2 regions of the Rhodococcus sp. 24CO genome follow, and region 1 is predicted to be linked to the other one. Evidence: riboswitches for the same ligand, from Rfam matches in the RefSeq annotation. Region 1 holds a riboswitch; the other holds the start of a gene.
The links. Region 1 has a riboswitch for cobalamin ahead of V2B23_RS27890 (ABC transporter substrate-binding protein). Riboswitches for the same ligand answer to the same signal wherever they lie in the genome.
Positions count from the first base shown of each region.

Region 2: it holds a riboswitch for cobalamin, as region 1 does, so the genes downstream of both, V2B23_RS20120 (ABC transporter substrate-binding protein) here and V2B23_RS27890 (ABC transporter substrate-binding protein) in region 1, are expected to answer to the same signal.

Region 1 is NZ_JAZFNF010000015.1:10,642-19,849, forward strand. It holds gene V2B23_RS27875 (FAD-dependent oxidoreductase) at 1-579, shown strand, start outside; gene V2B23_RS27880 (sugar phosphate isomerase/epimerase family protein) at 576-1,379, shown strand; gene V2B23_RS27885 (3-deoxy-7-phosphoheptulonate synthase) at 1,433-2,521, opposite strand; cobalamin riboswitch at 2,756-2,888, shown strand; gene V2B23_RS27890 (ABC transporter substrate-binding protein) at 2,931-3,977, shown strand; gene V2B23_RS27895 (FecCD family ABC transporter permease) at 3,974-5,014, shown strand; gene V2B23_RS27900 (ABC transporter ATP-binding protein) at 5,011-5,808, shown strand; gene V2B23_RS27905 (DNA alkylation repair protein) at 5,756-6,871, opposite strand; gene V2B23_RS27910 (FAD-dependent monooxygenase) at 6,908-7,993, opposite strand; gene V2B23_RS27915 (CGNR zinc finger domain-containing protein) at 8,036-8,581, opposite strand; gene V2B23_RS27920 (EamA family transporter) at 8,650-9,208, shown strand, end outside.
Region 2 is NZ_JAZFNF010000007.1:485,923-495,130, forward strand. It holds gene V2B23_RS20100 (error-prone DNA polymerase) at 1-1,697, opposite strand, end outside; gene V2B23_RS20105 ((2Fe-2S)-binding protein) at 1,819-2,589, opposite strand; gene V2B23_RS20110 (ABC transporter ATP-binding protein) at 2,586-3,353, opposite strand; gene V2B23_RS20115 (FecCD family ABC transporter permease) at 3,350-4,390, opposite strand; gene V2B23_RS20120 (ABC transporter substrate-binding protein) at 4,387-5,340, opposite strand; cobalamin riboswitch at 5,517-5,660, opposite strand; gene V2B23_RS20125 (hypothetical protein) at 5,801-6,301, shown strand; gene V2B23_RS20130 (MMPL family transporter) at 6,439-8,559, shown strand; gene V2B23_RS20135 (sucrase ferredoxin) at 8,669-9,208, opposite strand, start outside.

The sequences.
Region 1 (9,208 bases):
CCTGAGGGCGAAGAAGTGTGTTCGTGGTTGATCGCCGATCAGCAGTATGTGCGCTACCTCCCGCTGGGCATGGCCAAGCCCCTGCCGATCCCGATCCAGCCGTACCTGCGCTCGGGATACCTCACCCGTGGTCGCACCGTTCGCGAACTGGCAGAGAAGATCGGCGTCGATCCGGTGCAGTTGGAGAAAACCGTCGCAGCTTTCAATATCGGGGCTGTGGCCGGTGACGACCCCGAATTCGGTCGCGGTACAACACCGTTCAACCGAGGTTCCGGCGATACCGCCAATCCCTGGCCGAACCCGTCGCTCGCGCCCCTGCAGAAGGGTCCGTACTACGCGGTGAAGGTTGTTCCGGGCAGTTTCGGTACCTTTGCCGGACTTGTCACCGACTCCGCGTCCCATGTTCTCGACGACAATGACCGACCCATCGAGGGATTGCTCGCGGTGGGCGTCGATCAGGCCAGCGTCATGGGTGGGCATTACCCGTCCGGCGGCATCAATCTCGGCCCGGCCATGACTTTCGGTTACCTGGCCGGCCGGGAACTGGCCGACGCCAAGACAGTTGGAGCGCACGCATGACACTCTCACTCGGACTTGCAGCCCTCACGGTGCTGGACACCGCCCCGATGCAGCACGTCGACTTGGCCGAAAAGCACGGCTTCGACACCATCGGTATCCGTCTGATGCCCGCGGCACCAGGTACGACGGCCTATCCTCTGCACGAGGACAAGCAGGGGTTGGACGAGCTGGTGCGTCGACTGGGTGATTCGCCGGTCGATGTATTCGACCTCGAAATCATCCGCCTTGCAGCCGACTTCGACCCCGCCGACTACGTTCCGCTTCTCGAAGCAGGCGCACAGCTCGGAGCCAAGGCCGTTCTGGTGGGCGGCGACGACCGCGACCGCGCTCGTCTCACGGATTCCTATGCCCGCCTCGCGGAACTGTGCGCGAACTACGGCATCGTCGCTTCCCTCGAGTTCATGCCGTGGACCGCAGTGCCAGATGCACGTGCTGCCATCGAGATCGTCTCGGCAGCAGACGGTCCGGCTCGGAGCGTTCTCGTCGACGCACTCCACACCGACCGCTCGGCAACAACGCTGGAGGATCTAGCGTCCATCCCGCGCGAGTGGCTGCACTACGCCCAGATGTGCGACGGTTCGACTCCCGCTCCCATCGATGACGCAGAACTGATCCGACACGCCCGCGAAGAGCGTCTAGTGCCCGGTACCGGAGGTATCGCGCTGGCCGAAATCTGGTCGACCCTGCCTGCCGGTCTGCCGGTCAGCATCGAATTGCCCAACGAACCGCTGCGTCAGACCATCGGCACGGACGCTTGGCTGGAACGTCTGGTCACGGCCACACGGGAAGTTCTGGCGTAAACGCCTGTGCGCCTTTCTGGTAGCGCCCACTACCAGAAAGGCGCACGGGGGTGTCAGCCCCTGCGGCTGGCAACGGCCTGCGCCAGACGGTCCAACTGCGCTGCCGTGGTGGACCAGTCGATGCACGCGTCGGTGATGGACTGGCCGTAGGTGAGTTCGTCCGCCTTGCCCAAGGTCAGGTCCTGACGACCGGCCTCGATGAAGCTTTCCAGCATGACGCCGGCAATTCCCTGCTCACCGGCGGCGAGACGAGCTGCGATGTCGTCGAGGACGATCACCTGACGCTCGTGATCCTTGCTGCTGTTGCCGTGGCTCGCGTCGATGACCACGCGCTCGGGCAAGTTCGACTTACGCAGGCGGGCAAGGGTATCCGCGACGGTCTCGGCGTCGTAGTTCGGTCCGTCGCTGCCACCGCGAAGGATGACGTGGCAGTCGGGGTTGCCGGCGGTACGGATCAAGGCAGCCTGACCGTCGAGGTCGGTTCCGGGGAACACGTGGCTCGCAGCGGCAGCGCGGGTACCGTCGACGGCTACCTGTACGTCGCCTTCGGTGGAGTTCTTGATTCCGACGGGCATGGACAGTGCGCTGCACAGCTGGCGGTGCACCTGGCTCGCGGCGGTGCGGGCACCGATCGCGCCGTAGCTGACCAGGTCCGCAATGTACTGCGGCATGATCGGGTCGAGGAATTCACAACCGACGGGCAGACCGAGGCTGGACACGTCGAGCAGTAGCTTGCGGCCGATACCAAGACCGGTGTTCACGTCGTAGGTGCCGTCGAGGTGCGGATCGTTGAGCAGTCCCTTCCACCCGAGCGTGGTGCGCGGCTTTTCGAAGTAGACACGCATGACGATGTGCAGGTCGTCCCGTAGTTCTTCGGCCTTGGCGGCCAACCGGCGAGCGTAGTCCATCGCGGCTTCCGGATCGTGCACGGAGCACGGACCGACAACGACGATCAAACGATCGTCCTCGCCATTGAGGATGTTGATGGTGTCGGCCCGACCGGTGCGCACGGTTGCGGCCGCGACCTCGTCTGGTGCGTGCTGAGCACGGACAGTCGCAGGCGATACGAGCGGACTGATACTTACAGTGCGCTGATCGTCAAGGCTGTCCGGTGTGGCTGTGGTGTCGATGGTGACAGTCATGGGGTTTCGGTTTCCTGTTCTCAGGCCGACCCCAGAGGTGAAATGAACTCCAGCGAGCCGGTCTGTAGTCCGGCTCTTGGGTGGAGGTTGTCAGCGCGTGGTTACGCCGGCAGGCCCACCCGGGGCCGGCCTGCTAAACCAGAAATAGACGCGCTGCATGACGGCCACGATACCTCGAGTGCCGACGAGGTCAATTCCACCCCTGTGTTTGCGGGGAGAAACCAGCGGCTCGTTATGGTTGACGTGGCCGTTCGTGCGGCCACGATCGGCGAGGGAACCTGGTGCAAGTCCAGGGCTGACGCGCAACGGTGACGAACCTTCTCGAGGGATCGAAGTCCGGATACTCGCTGATCGAGCACGGCGAATTCTCGGCTCCGCGATCGAGCCCTGAGCAAGGAGTTCCCTCTTCATGCGTTTCATGCGCTTCACATCAGCAGTTGTTGCCACGTCGGCTCTCGCTTTGGGTCTGGCCGGCTGCGCCGCCTCCGGCGACTCCGTCACCGCGAGTGACGCCACCTCGTCCAACTACCCCCTGACCATCGACAACTGTGGCCAACAGGTCACTATCGACGCACCGCCGACGCGTGCGGTCTCCCTCAACCAAGGCTCCACGGAGATCCTGCTGTCCCTCGGACTCGCAGACCGCATGGTCGGGACCGCTACGTGGACCGATCCCGTCCGCGAGAACCTCGCAGCCGACAACAATCGAGTCCCGCGCCTTGCCGACAACAAACCGTCCTTCGAGGTTGTCCTCGACACGGAACCCGATTTTGTGTCGGCGTCGTTTGCCTCCACGATCGCCGAGGGCGGCGTCGCGAGCCGAGATCAGTTCGCCGCGCTCGGCGTGCCGACGTACCTCTCTCCCACCGACAACGGCTGCGACGGCAAAGTCTCCTCGGCATCGAATGCGGACGGCGCTCGCACCGAACCGTTGAAGATCGAGACCGTCTACCAGGAAATCCGGGAACTGGCAGCAATTTTCGACGTGCGGGATCGAGGCGAGCAGTTTGTCGCCGAACTACAGGATCGATTCGCGGCAGCGTCCGATTCCGTCGACGCGTCCGGAGTCTCCCTCGCATTCTGGTTTGCCGACACCATGACGCCGTACATGGCGGGCTGCTGCGGCTCGTCCGGAATTATCACGGAATCTGTTGGAGCGGAGAACATCTTTGCCGACACGACGGACGAATGGCCACAGGTCAGCTGGGAAACCATTCTCGATCACAACCCAACGGCCTTGGTGCTCGCGGACCTGAGCCGACGCAGCATCGACGGCGGCGCACTGGCCAGCAAGATCGCCTTCCTCGAATCCAACCCGGTCACCTCACGTCTGCAAGCTGTGCAGGACAAGAAGTACATCGTCGTTAACGGCGCCGATCTCAACCCTTCCATCCGCACGATCGACGGCGTCGAGAAGACCGCCACCGCCCTGCGTGACTGGGGCTTGGCCAATTGAGCACGCGCACTGCGCGTCTCGAATCGCGATCGACTCTGGGAGTGCTGTTCCTGATCGGTCTGGTGGTTCTCGGGTTCTCGATTGCGCTGGCGATCACGATCGGCCCGGCCAATCTGTCGGTTCGCGACGTATACGCCGTGGTGTTCGAACATTGGGGTGTCGGGTCGTCCGGTGTCAGCCGGATCAAGGACGGCATAGTCTGGGAATTACGGCTTCCCCGAACACTGTTGGCTGCGGTCTGCGGTGCCGGGCTCGCGCTGTGCGGCGTCATCATGCAGTCACTGCTCCGTAATCCACTGGCCGATCCTTTTGTTCTCGGAATTTCGTCCGGGGCATCGACCGGCGCGGTGATGATCGCGGTGCTCGGCATCGGCGGCGGCGTTATCTCGCTGTCCGCCGGTGCATTTGCCGGTGCAGTCGTCTCGTTCGGCCTGGTGATGCTGCTTGCGGCGGGAGCCGGCGGTGGCACGTCCCGGGTGGTCCTGGCAGGTGTTGCCGGTACACAACTGTTCTCGGCGCTCACGTCGTTCATCGTCATTTCGTCCGCCGACGCCGAGCAGACTCGTGGTGTCCTGTTCTGGCTTCTCGGTTCGTTGGCCGGTGCCGGCTGGACGGACGTAGTTCTGTGTGGCGCAGTGGTAGCCGTCGGAATCCTTGTGTGTCTCGCCCAGGCTCCGGCGTTGGACGCCTTCACCTTCGGCAACAACGCCGCCGCGACGCTCGGGATCCCTGTCCAGCGCGTTCGACTGCTCCTTCTCACCATCACCGCACTGATTACGGCCGCACTGGTCAGCGCTGCCGGGGCGATAGGTTTTGTGGGACTGGTACTTCCGCATGCCGCACGGTTTCTAGTCGGTTCGAGACACAGCCGGTTACTCCCCGCCACGGCATTGATCGGTGCGATTTTCATGGTGTGGGTGGATGCCATCGCACGTACGGCGTTTGCTCCCCAGGAAATTCCGGTCGGCGTTGTGACGGCCCTCATCGGCGTTCCCGCGTTTGCGGTCATCCTGTTCCGAATGAGGAGAAGCGCATGAGCCTCGCAGCGCACGACATAGTGTGGCATCGCGGAAAGAACCTGATCCTCGACCGGGTAAGCGTCGCTGCACAACCGGGTGACACCATCGGGATCCTCGGCCCCAACGGGTCCGGGAAGTCCTCACTCATCAGCATCCTGGCTGGAGTCACATCTCCTGATTCGGGCGATGTCACGCTGGGTGGCACCAGTATCAGCAGCGTTCGCCGACGCACCGTCGCCCGGAAGATCGCAGTAGTCGATCAGCACGCCCACACCGAGGTCGATATCAGTGTGCTCGACGTTGTCCGACTCGGCCGCATTCCGCACCGCACGCTGTTCGGTTCCGGGGAAGAGGCTGACGACGATGCAATAGATCAGGCACTCGCCGATACCGGCATGACGTCGATGCGACGACGCTTGTGGCACACGCTGTCCGGTGGTGAACGTCAACGCGCGCAGATCGCCCGCGCGCTGGCTCAGCAACCGGACGTGCTGCTGCTCGACGAGCCGACCAACCACCTCGACATCTCACACCAACTCGACATCTTGTCGCTGGTGTCGACGCTGCCGGTGACCAGTTACATTGCCCTGCACGACCTCAACGTGGCGGCCATGTTCTGCAACCGCCTTGTCGTGCTCGAACGCGGACGGGTGGTTGCGTCGGGTACACCGACCGAAGTGCTGACCGAGGACCTGGTCGAACAGGTCTACCGGGTCCGGGCGAAAGTCACTATCGACCCCGAAGACGGCTATCCCTCGGTCAGCTATCGTCCGCAGCGACTTGGAGCTGAAAAGATTTCAGACCCTGTGTAACCCCGTTGATCTGTAGCTCGACGGAATGTGTGCCCGCGTAATACCGCCGCGTACTGATCGGTTTGAAGGAATGCCGCTTGGCTACCTTCGCGCTGGCCCCGGGCTCGAGAGAGCGCGTGGTCAGCTTGAACACCTTCGGACTGGTGAGTCCGTTGGCCTTGACGTGATGGACTATGTAGTCGATTGCCACAGTCACGGACTCACCGCCGTTGTTGCTCACCGCAAAACCGAATGCGATGTCCCCACCCAGATCGACAGCCTCGCGATCGATCACAAAGTCCGAGATCACGATATCCGTGGGTGCCGCAAAGCCCAGTAGGGCCAACGCATCGACGTCGCCGGCTTTCACCAGGCTGCGCAGAGCATGGCGAACCACTTTGGGCGTAGCCGCATCGGGATCACCGAGCCAACGCTTGGCGATCGACACCGCCAATGCAGCGTCCGCGCGACTGAGGTCGTTGAGATGATTGGAGACCGATCTCCGCACGTATTCCGACTCGTCGCGGTACAGCGCGTCGAGAATCGAGACCGTCGACTCCGGGTGCTCCGTCAACGCTTTCACCCGTCTACCCCAAGGCAGACGCATTCGGGTGCCCTCACTGGCGAGGCGTCGAACATGCTCGTCCTGGTGATCGGTCCATTCGAGAGCGATCTCCAGCGCTCGCCCGGGATTCGCGTCGAGAAATGTCCGGATCGCAAATTCGCTCGTCAGGCGCGAAGTCAGTTCGGCGAGTAGCGCCATACCATCGTCGAAATCAGTATTTCGACCACTGCGTGTGGCGGTCACCGCAACAGCTTCGGTGACCGGCCAGATCATCCAGCCCGCGAAAGTCTCGTCGCGCAGCGCCAGACGGATTATCTCGGCAAAGCGAGGAAATTCCTCGGGCAGGTCTGACATCATCGCGTCTCGCACCACACGTGTGCGCTCACCGAGACTGAGTCCGTCGAACCCGGATGCGCTGTCGCGAACAGCGACCAAGCGTGTGCATCCGGACGCTTGTTCGAGGCACAGGGCGAGATCAGCGACTACGGAGGCTCCGAGCAGTTCATCAGCTGTGGGCATGCGCGAAGGGTACAACCGGGGTCCGACAGTGATGTTCTACATGTGTCGAGTGCTGAAGTTCGATCCCAGACCGCGAAGAAACAACTCGGCAGGAAGCACTCGTAGTACGAGATCTCGAACGAACGTAGCGCTGGCGCCGCGAGTGAGAATTATTCGAGCGGATCGGCGCGAGCGCTGTTGAAGGCGATGCGTTCTCTTGGTGCGCAGGTAGTCGTAAGTCGCCACGTCATGAGCATGAGCGCCGAGCGCGACAGCATCCTCGAGAGCCTGACATGCGCCTTGACCGAGATGCGGCCCCATCGCGTGCGCGGCATCACCCACGAGCACAACGCGTTCTCGAACAAAAGACGGTAACGCTGGAAGATCCCTGATGTCATGGCGAAGAATCTGCTCCGGCGCAACTGCAGCGATGAGTTCGGGGATGGGAGACGGCCAGTTCAGAAAATCGTCCAACGACGGATCCGGTGTGCCCGTGGACAGCCGGGCGGCAGCAAAAACGTACAACCGACCGTTCCCCAGCGGAACGATGCCGAATTCTCCTCCTGCGCCGAGGATCCCACCTACATCGACAGTTCCCATGTCGTCGACGATCCACCTCCACGCGCGAATCCCCAGAGACTGCGGCACTGGATAATCCGGAAACATCGTTCGTCGCGTGAGGCTGTCGATTCCGTCGGCGCCGACGACCAGATCGAAATCTTCGGTGCGATCACCACATTGAATCGCGCCATCCTCATCGATCCCGGTGACTGTGGAGCCGAGTCGCACCGTCACCGAATCCGGAAGTGCTGCGCGTAGGACATCGACCAGATCGGCGCGGTGCATGGCAACAAAATTTCCGTGCAACGCGCGGAATCTCTCCTCATTGGTCCGCATCAACCATCTACCCTCGCGATTGCGTATCCCGCCCACCCATCCTGGGGCGGCTCTGTTCCGGATCTCATCGCCTACTCCGAGGTCATCGAGTGCGGCAAGTGCGTTCGGCCACAAAGTGATTCCGGCACCTACCTCGGTGAGAACCGGCGCTTGCTCGAACACCGTGACCGACCAGCCCGCATTGGCAAGCGCTACCGCCGTTGCCAGGCCCCCGATACCGCCGCCGATGATTCCCGCTGTTCGCATCGTCGATCCCCTTCGATTCGATTGCCACAGTTGTCCGACGTATCAGCCGACGGATTTTCGCGCGCGATACGCCGCGACATTAGCCCGGTTTCCACAGTTTCCGGTGTCGCAGTACCGCTTCGAGCGGTTACGCGACAGATCCACGAACACCGCGTCACAATCGGGAGCGATACACCACTGCAAACGCGAGAACTCCCCTGTTCGGATCAAATCGAGCACACCCATCGCCGCTTCCGCCGCCATCCGGTTGACGAGGGGCGCGTCGTCTGCCGTGACGTGTAGATGCCACCCGAGATCGTCGTGCCTGGTGAGTCTCGGCTGCGCTCCCGATTCAGCCAGTAGCGTGTTCACCACCACGACGGCGTCGTCTACTTCGGTCACTTCCCAGAACTGTCGCAGGCGTGGACGTAGCGTCCGCACCGCATCGAGTTCGGCCTGCGTGCCGTCGCGTCGCCCGGTCCACTTGTCCGCATCGAGAAATCGAGTCAGTTCTTCCTGATCAGGCAGAAGTTCACCACCTCCCCGCGCAGTGTTCACCAACGACGCAGCGAAGACGAGCGCCGATTCCGTGTCATCAGCAAAATTCACTTTGACTCCTGAGCATTGTCAACTTAGTGTCATCATCGTAATCGCTTTTACTCCTGACGGGTGACGACGTGAACTCTCGCAACGGCTTGATCCTGGCCTTACTGTCCGCTGCGACCTTCGGCGTCTCCGGCCCCTTCGCCAAATCTCTCATCGAATCCGGCTGGTCCCCGGGAGGCGCAGTGTTCGCACGCGTTGCCGGCGGCGCACTCGTGATGATGGTGATTGCACTGGGAACCCAGTGGCGTCGCATGCGGCAAGTGACGGCTCACACGCGGACCGTACTGCTGTACGGAGTATTCGCGATCTCCGGGGTTCAGTTGTGCTTCTTCAATGCAGTGCAACATCTTTCGGTGGGCGTGGCGCTTCTTCTCGAGTACCTGGCCCCCATCATCGTCATCGGATGGGTGTGGATCACCAAGGGCGCGCGGCCGAGCGTGCAGACACTTCTGGGAGCAGCGATCGCCCTGGTGGGCGCGGCCGTGGTCATCGACGTCTTCGGTTCGGCAGAGATCAGTGCCGTCGGCATCGCCTGGGGACTGGCCGCAGCTGCCTGCCTCGCAGTGTATTTTGTTATTTCCGAACGCGCCGACGGCGATCTGCATCCTGTTGTGCTCGCAGCCTCCGGGC
Region 2 (9,208 bases), on a different contig from region 1:
CAGACGTCGGCGATAGGTCGGTCGCAGATGACCATACCGCCGGAGTGGATACCGAGGTGCCGGGGAAACCCCTCGATCTGTGCCGCCAGTTCCAGCACCGGGCGCGGTATATCCGTCTCGGCGTTTGTGTCGATGCCGCCCCACCGTCCGACCTGCTTACTCCACGCATCTTGCTGTCCTTGCGAAAAGCCCAGTGCCCGAGCCATATCCCGCACCGACGATTTCCCTCGATAGGTGATGACGTTGGCTACCTGTGCGGCATACTCGCGGCCGTACTTGGTGTACACGTGCTGGATAGCTTCTTCACGACGGTCGGATTCGATATCCACGTCGATGTCCGGCGGACCGTCGCGCTCGGGCGCGAGGAATCTCTCGAACAGGAGCTCGTTACGAACCGGATCGACGTTGGTGATGCCGATGGCGTAACACACCGCCGAATTTGCCGCGGAACCTCTTCCCTGACACAGGATGTCGTTGTTCTTGCAAAAAGAGACAATGTCGTGGACAACGAGGAAATACCCGGGAAAGTCCAAGGACGTGATGATGGCCAGCTCATGTTCCAGCTGTCGATACGCCTTCTCCGCATCTTCGGGCGGGCCGTAACGATCCAACGCCCCCGCCATCGTGAGCTCACGCAACCACGACGCCTCGGTGTGCCCAGGCGGTACGTCGAACGGCGGCAGCTTGGGAGCGATGAGCCTCAGATCGAAAGCGCACTCACGTGCCAGTTCGGCAGCTCCGCTGACCGCCTCCGGGTAGAGCGAGAACAGCGACGCCATTTCTGCACCCGAACGCAAGTGCGCACCACCGGTCGGAGCCAACCAGCCGGCGGCGTCGTCCAGACTCTGCCGGGAGCGAACCGCAGCCATCGCCATGGCCAACCGGCGACGCGGGGGCGCCGCGAAATGCGCCGCTGTGGTCGCTACGGTTCGCAATCCCTGTTCGGCGGCAAGCTGTGCCAGAACAGCATTGCGCTCGTCGTCCTCCGGCAACCCGTGATGAGTGAGTTCCACCGCCACCCGGTCGGCGCCGAAACGTTCGACCAGATCCCGCAAAGCCACCGCGGCGCTGCTTTTCCCGCCGGAGGTGAGAGCTTGCCGCACATGACCTTTCCGGCACCCGGTCAGGATCTGCCAATGCCCACCCGCAGCTTCGGTCAAGGTGTCGAAGTTGTACTGCAACTTCCCTTTCTCACCACCGGCCAGGTGGGCAGCAGCGATTTCACGGGAGAGCCGACGGTAGCCTTCCTGCCCCCGCGCGAGAACCAACAGGTGTGTCCCGCCGGGATCTGCCGCTCCCACTCGCGGTGTGGAGTCCAAGGACAACTCCGCACCGAACACCGTCCGCATTCCCCATTCACGAGCCGCCTCGGCAAACCGCACCACTCCGTAGAAACCGTCGTGATCGGTGACAGCAATAGCTTCCAGGCCCAGTCGGACGGCTTCCTCCACCAACTCTTCCGGAGGTGAGGCGCCGTCGAGAAAACTGAACGCAGAATGGGCGTGAAGTTCGGCGTACGGCACGGTGCTGTTGCCGCGAGCGAGTTCACCGGCGGTGTACTCCCCGCGCTTGCGTGACCATGCCGGACTGTCGTTTCCGTCGCCGGGAAACAGATCTTCGTGCTCTACGCGGCCGGCGCGTCCCGACAGAACTCGTTCCATCTCGGACCACGTCGGCGGTCCGTTCCCCCAACCCATAATTGCCTCACAGCGTCCTGAACAGTGTCTTTGCGGACAGTCGCGATGCTGGGAGGGAAGACGCATCGTGCATCGAACTTATGTTCGATACATTCAAGTCTGGCAGCTCACCCGCCATCCGTCAAACAAGAGCGGCAAGCAACCCCGCACGATCCTCGGGCGCCCGCTTGGGACAACTGGTGCACTTGGCTTCGCCTGGCACCTCGTAGATCAGGCAGCACGACGCACGCTGGGTGAACCGTCGTCGATCCGTCGGCACCGGCGTCAACGGATTCTCCACTCGCACGGCGCTCGCCCCCGCGCTCACATCCACAAAACGAGGTCGCGGAATGGGCGCGCCCGCACTACGGAGGGCATCGATCAATCCAGCAGCGCAGGCACTTCCGCGCTCACGCCGTGCGCCTGCCGCATCGAGCGCGCGGTTGGCAATGGAATCGGTGGTGATCGCCCACAACGCCTTCTCTCGCACTCCGGACACCTCGGCGAGTACCTCGATGACGGGCGTCAATGCCTCGTACATCGCCCGAGCCAACTCGGCAACACCGACAGTGATCGGGATGAGAGAAGCGGCGACAAAACCACCGAGATAGCCGTCGTCACGCAGGAAGATCCGAGCCTCGGCAAGCGACGGATCAGCGGCAAAACCGGTGACCAATCCCGTTCCGAGCGGGATACCGGTCAACGTGGAACTGGCCGAATACCACCACAAGGTGCCGTTGACCCGGCTCTCGTCACTCCCCCACCGCTTTGCCGTATCCGCGACGCGCGCTGCCATCCAGGCCGGGTCCGTCATCACCGCGGCCGGGATGGTCGCCGGATAGGCGTCGAGGCTTTCGAAAAACGGAACCGCCGTCGCCATCCGCGCGTAGATCGCGCCTATCTCGTCATTCACGCCAGCCCCACAATCTCCATCCGCGGACGCACCCCGTGCTCCACGCGGGCCTTGATCCCGAAAACCTCGGCCAGCAACGATTCTTCCAGCACCGCAGCGGTGGGCCCACATGCCCGCAGGTTTCCCGCCTCGAGTACCGCCAGTCGATCGCAATATTCGACGGCCAGGCGAAGATCATGCATCGTGACCACGACGGCCAACCCCTGCGACGCCAACTCCGTGAGCAGCTCCATCACGATCAGCTGGTGGCGCAGGTCCAGATGATTGGTCGGCTCGTCCAACAACAGGATCTTCGGTTGCTGCGCCAGCGCCCGGGCAATGGACACTCGCTGACGCTCACCACCGGACAGCGTCGCGACGTCCCTACCGGCCAGTGCCTCGAGACCGACCTGTTCTATGCACCGATCCACGATGTTGCCGTCTTGCTCCGTCGTGCGATCCAGCCAATTTCGATGCGGTGTACGTCCAAGGGCAACGGATTCACGCACCGAAAGCCCACTGGACACCGCTGGTTCCTGAACACTGGCCGAGACGGTTCGGGCAATCTCCCTGCGCGACAATGCCGTCGCATCCACCCGATCGATCAGCACCGCACCACCGCTGGGAGTCAGCGCGTTGTAACAGCAACGCAGCGCCGTCGTCTTGCCACTACCGTTGGGGCCCACCAAACCGAGAATCTCACCTGCGGAAGCCTGGAAACCTATGCCGTGCAGCACCTCACGACTTCCCAGGCGGGCCCGGGTATCGACGAGTTCGAGAATCACTGCTCCAACCTCCTGTACTGCCGGTAGAGCATCCAGACAAATATCGGCGCTCCCACCAAAGCAGTAATCACACCCACCGGGAGCTCGGTCGATTCCGACACCGAACGTGCCACCGTATCAGCGGCCACCATCGCCACCGCGCCCAGCAACGCAGCGGCGGGAAGCAGACGAATTGCTCTGGTACCCACCACAAATCCGGCAAGATGCGGAATCAGCAATCCGATGAAACCGATACCGCCGGCGACGCTCACCGCAGCGCCGGCCAGTACCGACACCGCAAGAAGCGACAACACGCGGAAGCGTCGCACGTTCATACCCAAGGCAGCGGCGCCGTCGTCGCCGGTCTGCAGGACGTCCATCCACCGCGCGCTGAGCAGCAACGCAACTCCGACGACAACAAGCGCTACGGTCGGAAAGATCAGCGTCGACCATCTCGAATCGCCGAATCCGCCTGCTATCCAGTGCATCACGGACGTCACATGCCGATCGTCGGCCAGAACCAGAATACAGAACGTGATGAGCGCCGAGAAGATCTGGGCCAGAGCAACTCCCACCAGGATGATTGCCGTGGGCTGGGGGTATCTGCCACCGATCACCAGGGCAAGGAACAGCGGAATCATCGCACCGACAAAGGCTGCAACGGGAATCGTGAAAACTCCCAGGACGCCGACACCGAAGCCCAGCACGGAGACCAGGACCACCATGAAACCCGCGCCGGACGACACACCGAGAAGGTACGGATCGGCCAACGGATTGCGTGTGACCGCCTGCGCCACCGCACCTGAGATCGCCAACGACGCACCCACCACGGCAGCGGTGAGGGCGCGCGGCAGGCGGGAGTCGATCACTATCGACTCCCGCGCCGCCGACCACCAGGTCTCGAAAGTCCCTGGCGCCAAGCGTGCTCCGACTATCGCCCACACGTCACCGATCGGAATGCGGACCGAACCGAAGGACACCGCCAATCCCAGCATGGCTGCCAGGGCCAGCAGCAATCCGGCCAGCAGAGCCCCGAAACCGGAACGTGAAAGGGTCACTTCGACGCGTCGGCGCCCGGTGTGAGCGCACTCGGATGGAAAGCGCTTGCAATGGTGTTCGCCGAGCGCACGAGACGAGAACTCTCGAAGAGATCAGCGAGAGGCACCACAACAAATCGGTTCTGCGTTACGGCCGGAGTGGTTGCCATCAACGGTTGCGACCGCAGGAAGTCGATCTTCTGATCCGCTGTCTTGTCTCCGTAGTCGATGACAACAATCGCTTGGGGCGCGCGCTCGGCAACAGCCTCCCAGCTTGCATCGATGTAGGGCTTGGCGCCTTCGGAGAAGATGTTTGTCACGCCGGAGTACGCGGCAACCAGTTGCCCGACGCCGACACCACCGATCGTGGTCGGAACATCCTCACCACCGTCGTAGAAGAAGGTGGACACCGGCGCGGCGTCGCCGACTGAAGCACGGACTGCGTCCAGGCCGGAGCTGATCTGCTCGGCTACGGCGCGAGCGGAATCCTCGACTCCCAAGACGCGGCCGAGTTGGGTGTAGTCGTTTTCGAGCAGTCCGATATCGGGGAATCCGGTGCCGCAGTATTCCGAGAAGAGGAAGGTATTGATCCCTTTCTCGGCAAAGGCGTCGCGTGATCTTCCCTGCTTCTCGTTGAATGCGCTGGTCATTCCGCCGACAACAAAGTCCGGATCCACGTCCAGAATCTGCTCGGCACTCGGGAACGTGTCGGACAGACTGGGGATCTTGTTGAACTGTTCGGCCGTCTCCGCGGTCGGCGGGTTGTCGCTGTATGCCCGTCCGACAATGCGATCACCCGCGCCGATCTCGATAAGTGCTTCGGTGACATGGCCGTTCAAGGACACAATTCTCTGCGGCGGTGAATCGAAGACCATTTCACGGTCGCAATTGGTGATGCTGACCGGCTGAGCAAATGACTCCGTCGACGCGGAGTTTTCGGTTGCCTCGCCTTTCGAACAACCGGCGGCCATCAACGCTGTCGCGATCAACACGACAAGGGTGCGGGTGGGGGAAATCTTGAGTGACACGGGACCTCGCAAAAGGGCTCAGAGCCACGAATGAGAATCCTGGGAGAACACCGACCGCGCAGAGGGAATCCGCGGGCAGGGCTCTCGCGGGACTTCCGTTTCGTAGACCACGACGAATGGATGTCGCACACCACGCGGCGGGCATTCGGGCTCATTCGTTCTCGATGATTCGGGAACGAACCTACCGTTGCGGGTCAGCGCCGGATTTGGACCGGCTTCCCCCACACGCATGGCTTGCAAGTGCTTCCAGCAGTATGCATGACACATCCGAACCGAGTTGCAACGGCCTCGCCACGTACATTCCGGACCCGCTCCTGAGCACGGTATTCCGCCGCGCACCTCGAAAAAGGATTAGCATGCGGTACCACCGAAATTCGGAAACTCTGGACAGATCGGAATAGACGTGAAAAAGATACTGAATTCCCTTTCCGAGGACGAATACGTGTTGATCCTCGAGACCAAAAAGGATCAGATTGCCGAACTCGACGAAGACGAACTGATCGCCCTGCACACGCGCATTCGTCGGGCCCGCAACAAGTACACGAAGTTGTACCGACGTGAGGGTTCGGCAAAAGTGGCCGAGAAGAAGGGCCGCGGATCCGGTAAGTCGGCAAATGCGCGCAACGCCGGTAAAGCAGAAGTTTTCGAAGACGCGCTCAGCAGAGTGAGCCGCCGTTTGGCAGCGGTCTCGCGTCAAAGCGCCCGCGAACTCAAGGACGAACGGCTGGGCCGAGCTCGCAAGGACGCTCCATCCTTCAGCGACATCGACACGAGTAACGGAAAGGTCGCGTCCGCGGGAAAGGCCCGCGTCGACGAAACTCGTAGTTCGCCGGGCAAGAAGAAGTTCGAAGCGTCCAGTATCGCCGCCGGTGCACGGCGCCAGGCCAAGAAGGACAATCGCTGACTCCACGCACCAGGTTTTAGCCGATGTTGCCGCTGAGCGTGACTTACGTTCAGCGGCAACGGCGTGTCATGCCCAGGAATCCCTCCCCCGGATACAGTCGGTACGGCCATGTCCGAAAATTTCACCGGAGTTGATCAATGACACGCTGGGCCCAAACCGTCGTTTCCCGAAAATGGTGGGTGCTCTCGCTCGCGGTTCTCATCGTGCTTATCAGTGGCGTGTGGGGTCTCGGAGTATTCGGAAAGCTCAGCCAAGGCGGGTTTGTCGACCCGGGAAGCGACTCCGCGAAGGTCGCAGCAATCGTCGAGGAAAACCTCGGACCGCAAACCGCGGACATCATTGCGATCTACACACCGACCGACGGCCGAAGTCTCGAGGACATCGGCCCGGCCGTGACAGCCACAGTCGACGAGTTCACGGCCAACGTGCCGACGGCCTCGGTGAAGTCGTATTGGACCGCCGATGCCGCGACCAAGGCAAATCTGGTCTCCAACGACGGAACGATGGGCGCGGTTGCCATCACCTTGGCACCGGACTCCGGAGTCACCTCCGCCACATTCTCCGATCTGCTCCCCACGCTCGAAGTGGAAGGCGCGCAAACACAATTCGCCGGAAACACGGTGGTGGGTGTCGCCTTCAACACCACGCTGGAGAAGGATCTTGTTATCGCGGAGGCTATAGCCATCCCGATCACCCTCGTGTTGTTGGTCTTCATCTTCGGCGGCCTTGTCGCCGCAGCCGTACCGGTTTTTGTCGGAGTCCTGAGCGTGCTGAGCGCCTTGGCCGTCCTGCGAGTTCTGACGTCGGTCACCGAGGTCAGTTCGTTCTCGATCAACGTGGCCTCATTGCTGGGGCTCGGCCTTGCCATCGACTACGGATTGTTTGTCGTCGGTCGGTACCGCGAGGAACTGAACTCCGGTTCCGAACCGGGCGCCGCAGCCACCCGCACCGTTCTGACGGCTGGTCGTACGGTGATGTTCTCGGGTCTGCTGCTGATCTGCGCGTTCAGCGGCATGCTCGTGTTCCCACAAGCTGTGATTCGTTCACTGGGGTTCGGCGCCATCGCCGCCGTGCTGAGCGCGGCCGTACTGTCGCTGACCGCGGTACCCGCCTTGCTTGCCATTCTGGGCCATCGCATCAACTCGTTGACATGGCGCAAGGGCGCAGCCCAACGCGGAGAAGAACGCTCACGCAGGTTCTGGGGTCGCGTCGTCACGTGGGTGATGAAACGACCTGTTGCCGTATCGATCACGATTGTCACCCTGCTTCTCGTCCTGGCGTCGCCGCTGCTTGGCGCACGACTTGGCGAACTCTCGTACACCGCGTTGCCCGCCGACGACCCCGCTCGCACGGCCATGGACACGCTGGTCAACGAATTTCCCCAGACCGGCAACGGCGCGACACTGATCCTGCAGGCGGAGGGCGATACCGCACTCAACCCGGCCGAAGGCACGGCAGTAGCCGAAGCCGCAAGCCAAGTAGAGGGCATCGCACAGGCTACCGTCGTCGCGAGCACCAATTCGCTGATCGCAATCCAAGCGTTCTACAGCGAAGGCTCCACGCCGCAGTCCCAAAGTGACGCTGTCACCGACCTACGCGAGATACCTGCGCCCGACGGTGCCGAATTGTTGGTCGGCGGCGGGCAAGCCACCGTCGACGACGGCAATAACGCTGTCCTGCACTGGCTGCCGGTCATGATTCTGATCATGGTCGGTTCAACCCTGATTCTGCTGTTCCTCGCCTTCGGATCAATTGTGTTGCCCATCAAGGCTGTGCTGATGGCGGCCTTGAGTTTGGCCACCACCTTCGGCGTCCTCACCTTCGTCTTCCAGGAAGGCCATGGCGTCGAACTTCTCGGTGTCAGCCAGACGCCCCTCGAAGCAACATTTGTCGTCCTGATCCTGGCCGTTGTCTTCGGACTGTCCACCGACTACGAGGTATTCCTCATGTCGCGCATGGTCGAAGCGAAGAACGACGGCGCGACAACGGAAGAAGCCGTCAAGTTCGGCACCGAGCGAACGGGCCGCATCGTGACGGCAGCAGCACTGCTCCTCATTGTCGTAACGGGTGCTTTTGCCATGTCAGGTCTTGGAGTGATGAAGTTCCTCGGAGTTGGCATGATCGTGGCACTGATCGTCGACGCAACCATCATCCGCATGCTCCTCGTTCCATCCCTGGTGAAACTCATGGGCGAAGCAAACTGGTGGGCGCCGGGGTGGATGAAGAAAATCCACGCGAAGGTCGGCATCGGGCACTGACCCGCTCCCGGTTTTCCCTGATCGGGTAGTCATCCTCGAGGATGACTACCCGATTGCGTATATGGACCTCTGAGGCCAGGGTCGTCAGAGTTGAACTGATGCACGACGGCTAATTCAGAATCAGGCCTGAACCCAGTTCGCGAACGGACGTGGCAACAACGGGCCGAACAGGTTTGGGATCCGCCCCACAGCTCGGTGGACGTGGAGCCAACTCCGACGTCTGCGTTTCCACTTCCCAGCTCCGACCGTCGACGTGCTCGACAATGCACAGCTGACCGCCCAGATCGTCCACACTCAGGTCGTCGATGCCGCAGGGAATGTACTGCCGAACAGCAATTTCCGCGACTTGGCCCACCGAGTTCCACGGACTCCGGCCCCGCAGCCCAGGAAGATGCACCTCACCGCTGACCGCTGACTTCACCGCCGCAAGGCTTTCCGCACCGGACAGTCGGCCGTAGGTATAGCCGCTGGGCAACAAGATCATCGACGGCGCAAACCGATGACCGCCCGTATGCGAGCATTCCCACACGTTCTCGCCGAACGCCGGAACCAACTCCGCTGCAATCGGCCTGCCCAGAACTGCGCAACACTGATCACGTTTTCCGTGCGCGCACACCAGCACCACCGGTTCATCGACCCGGACGCCCAG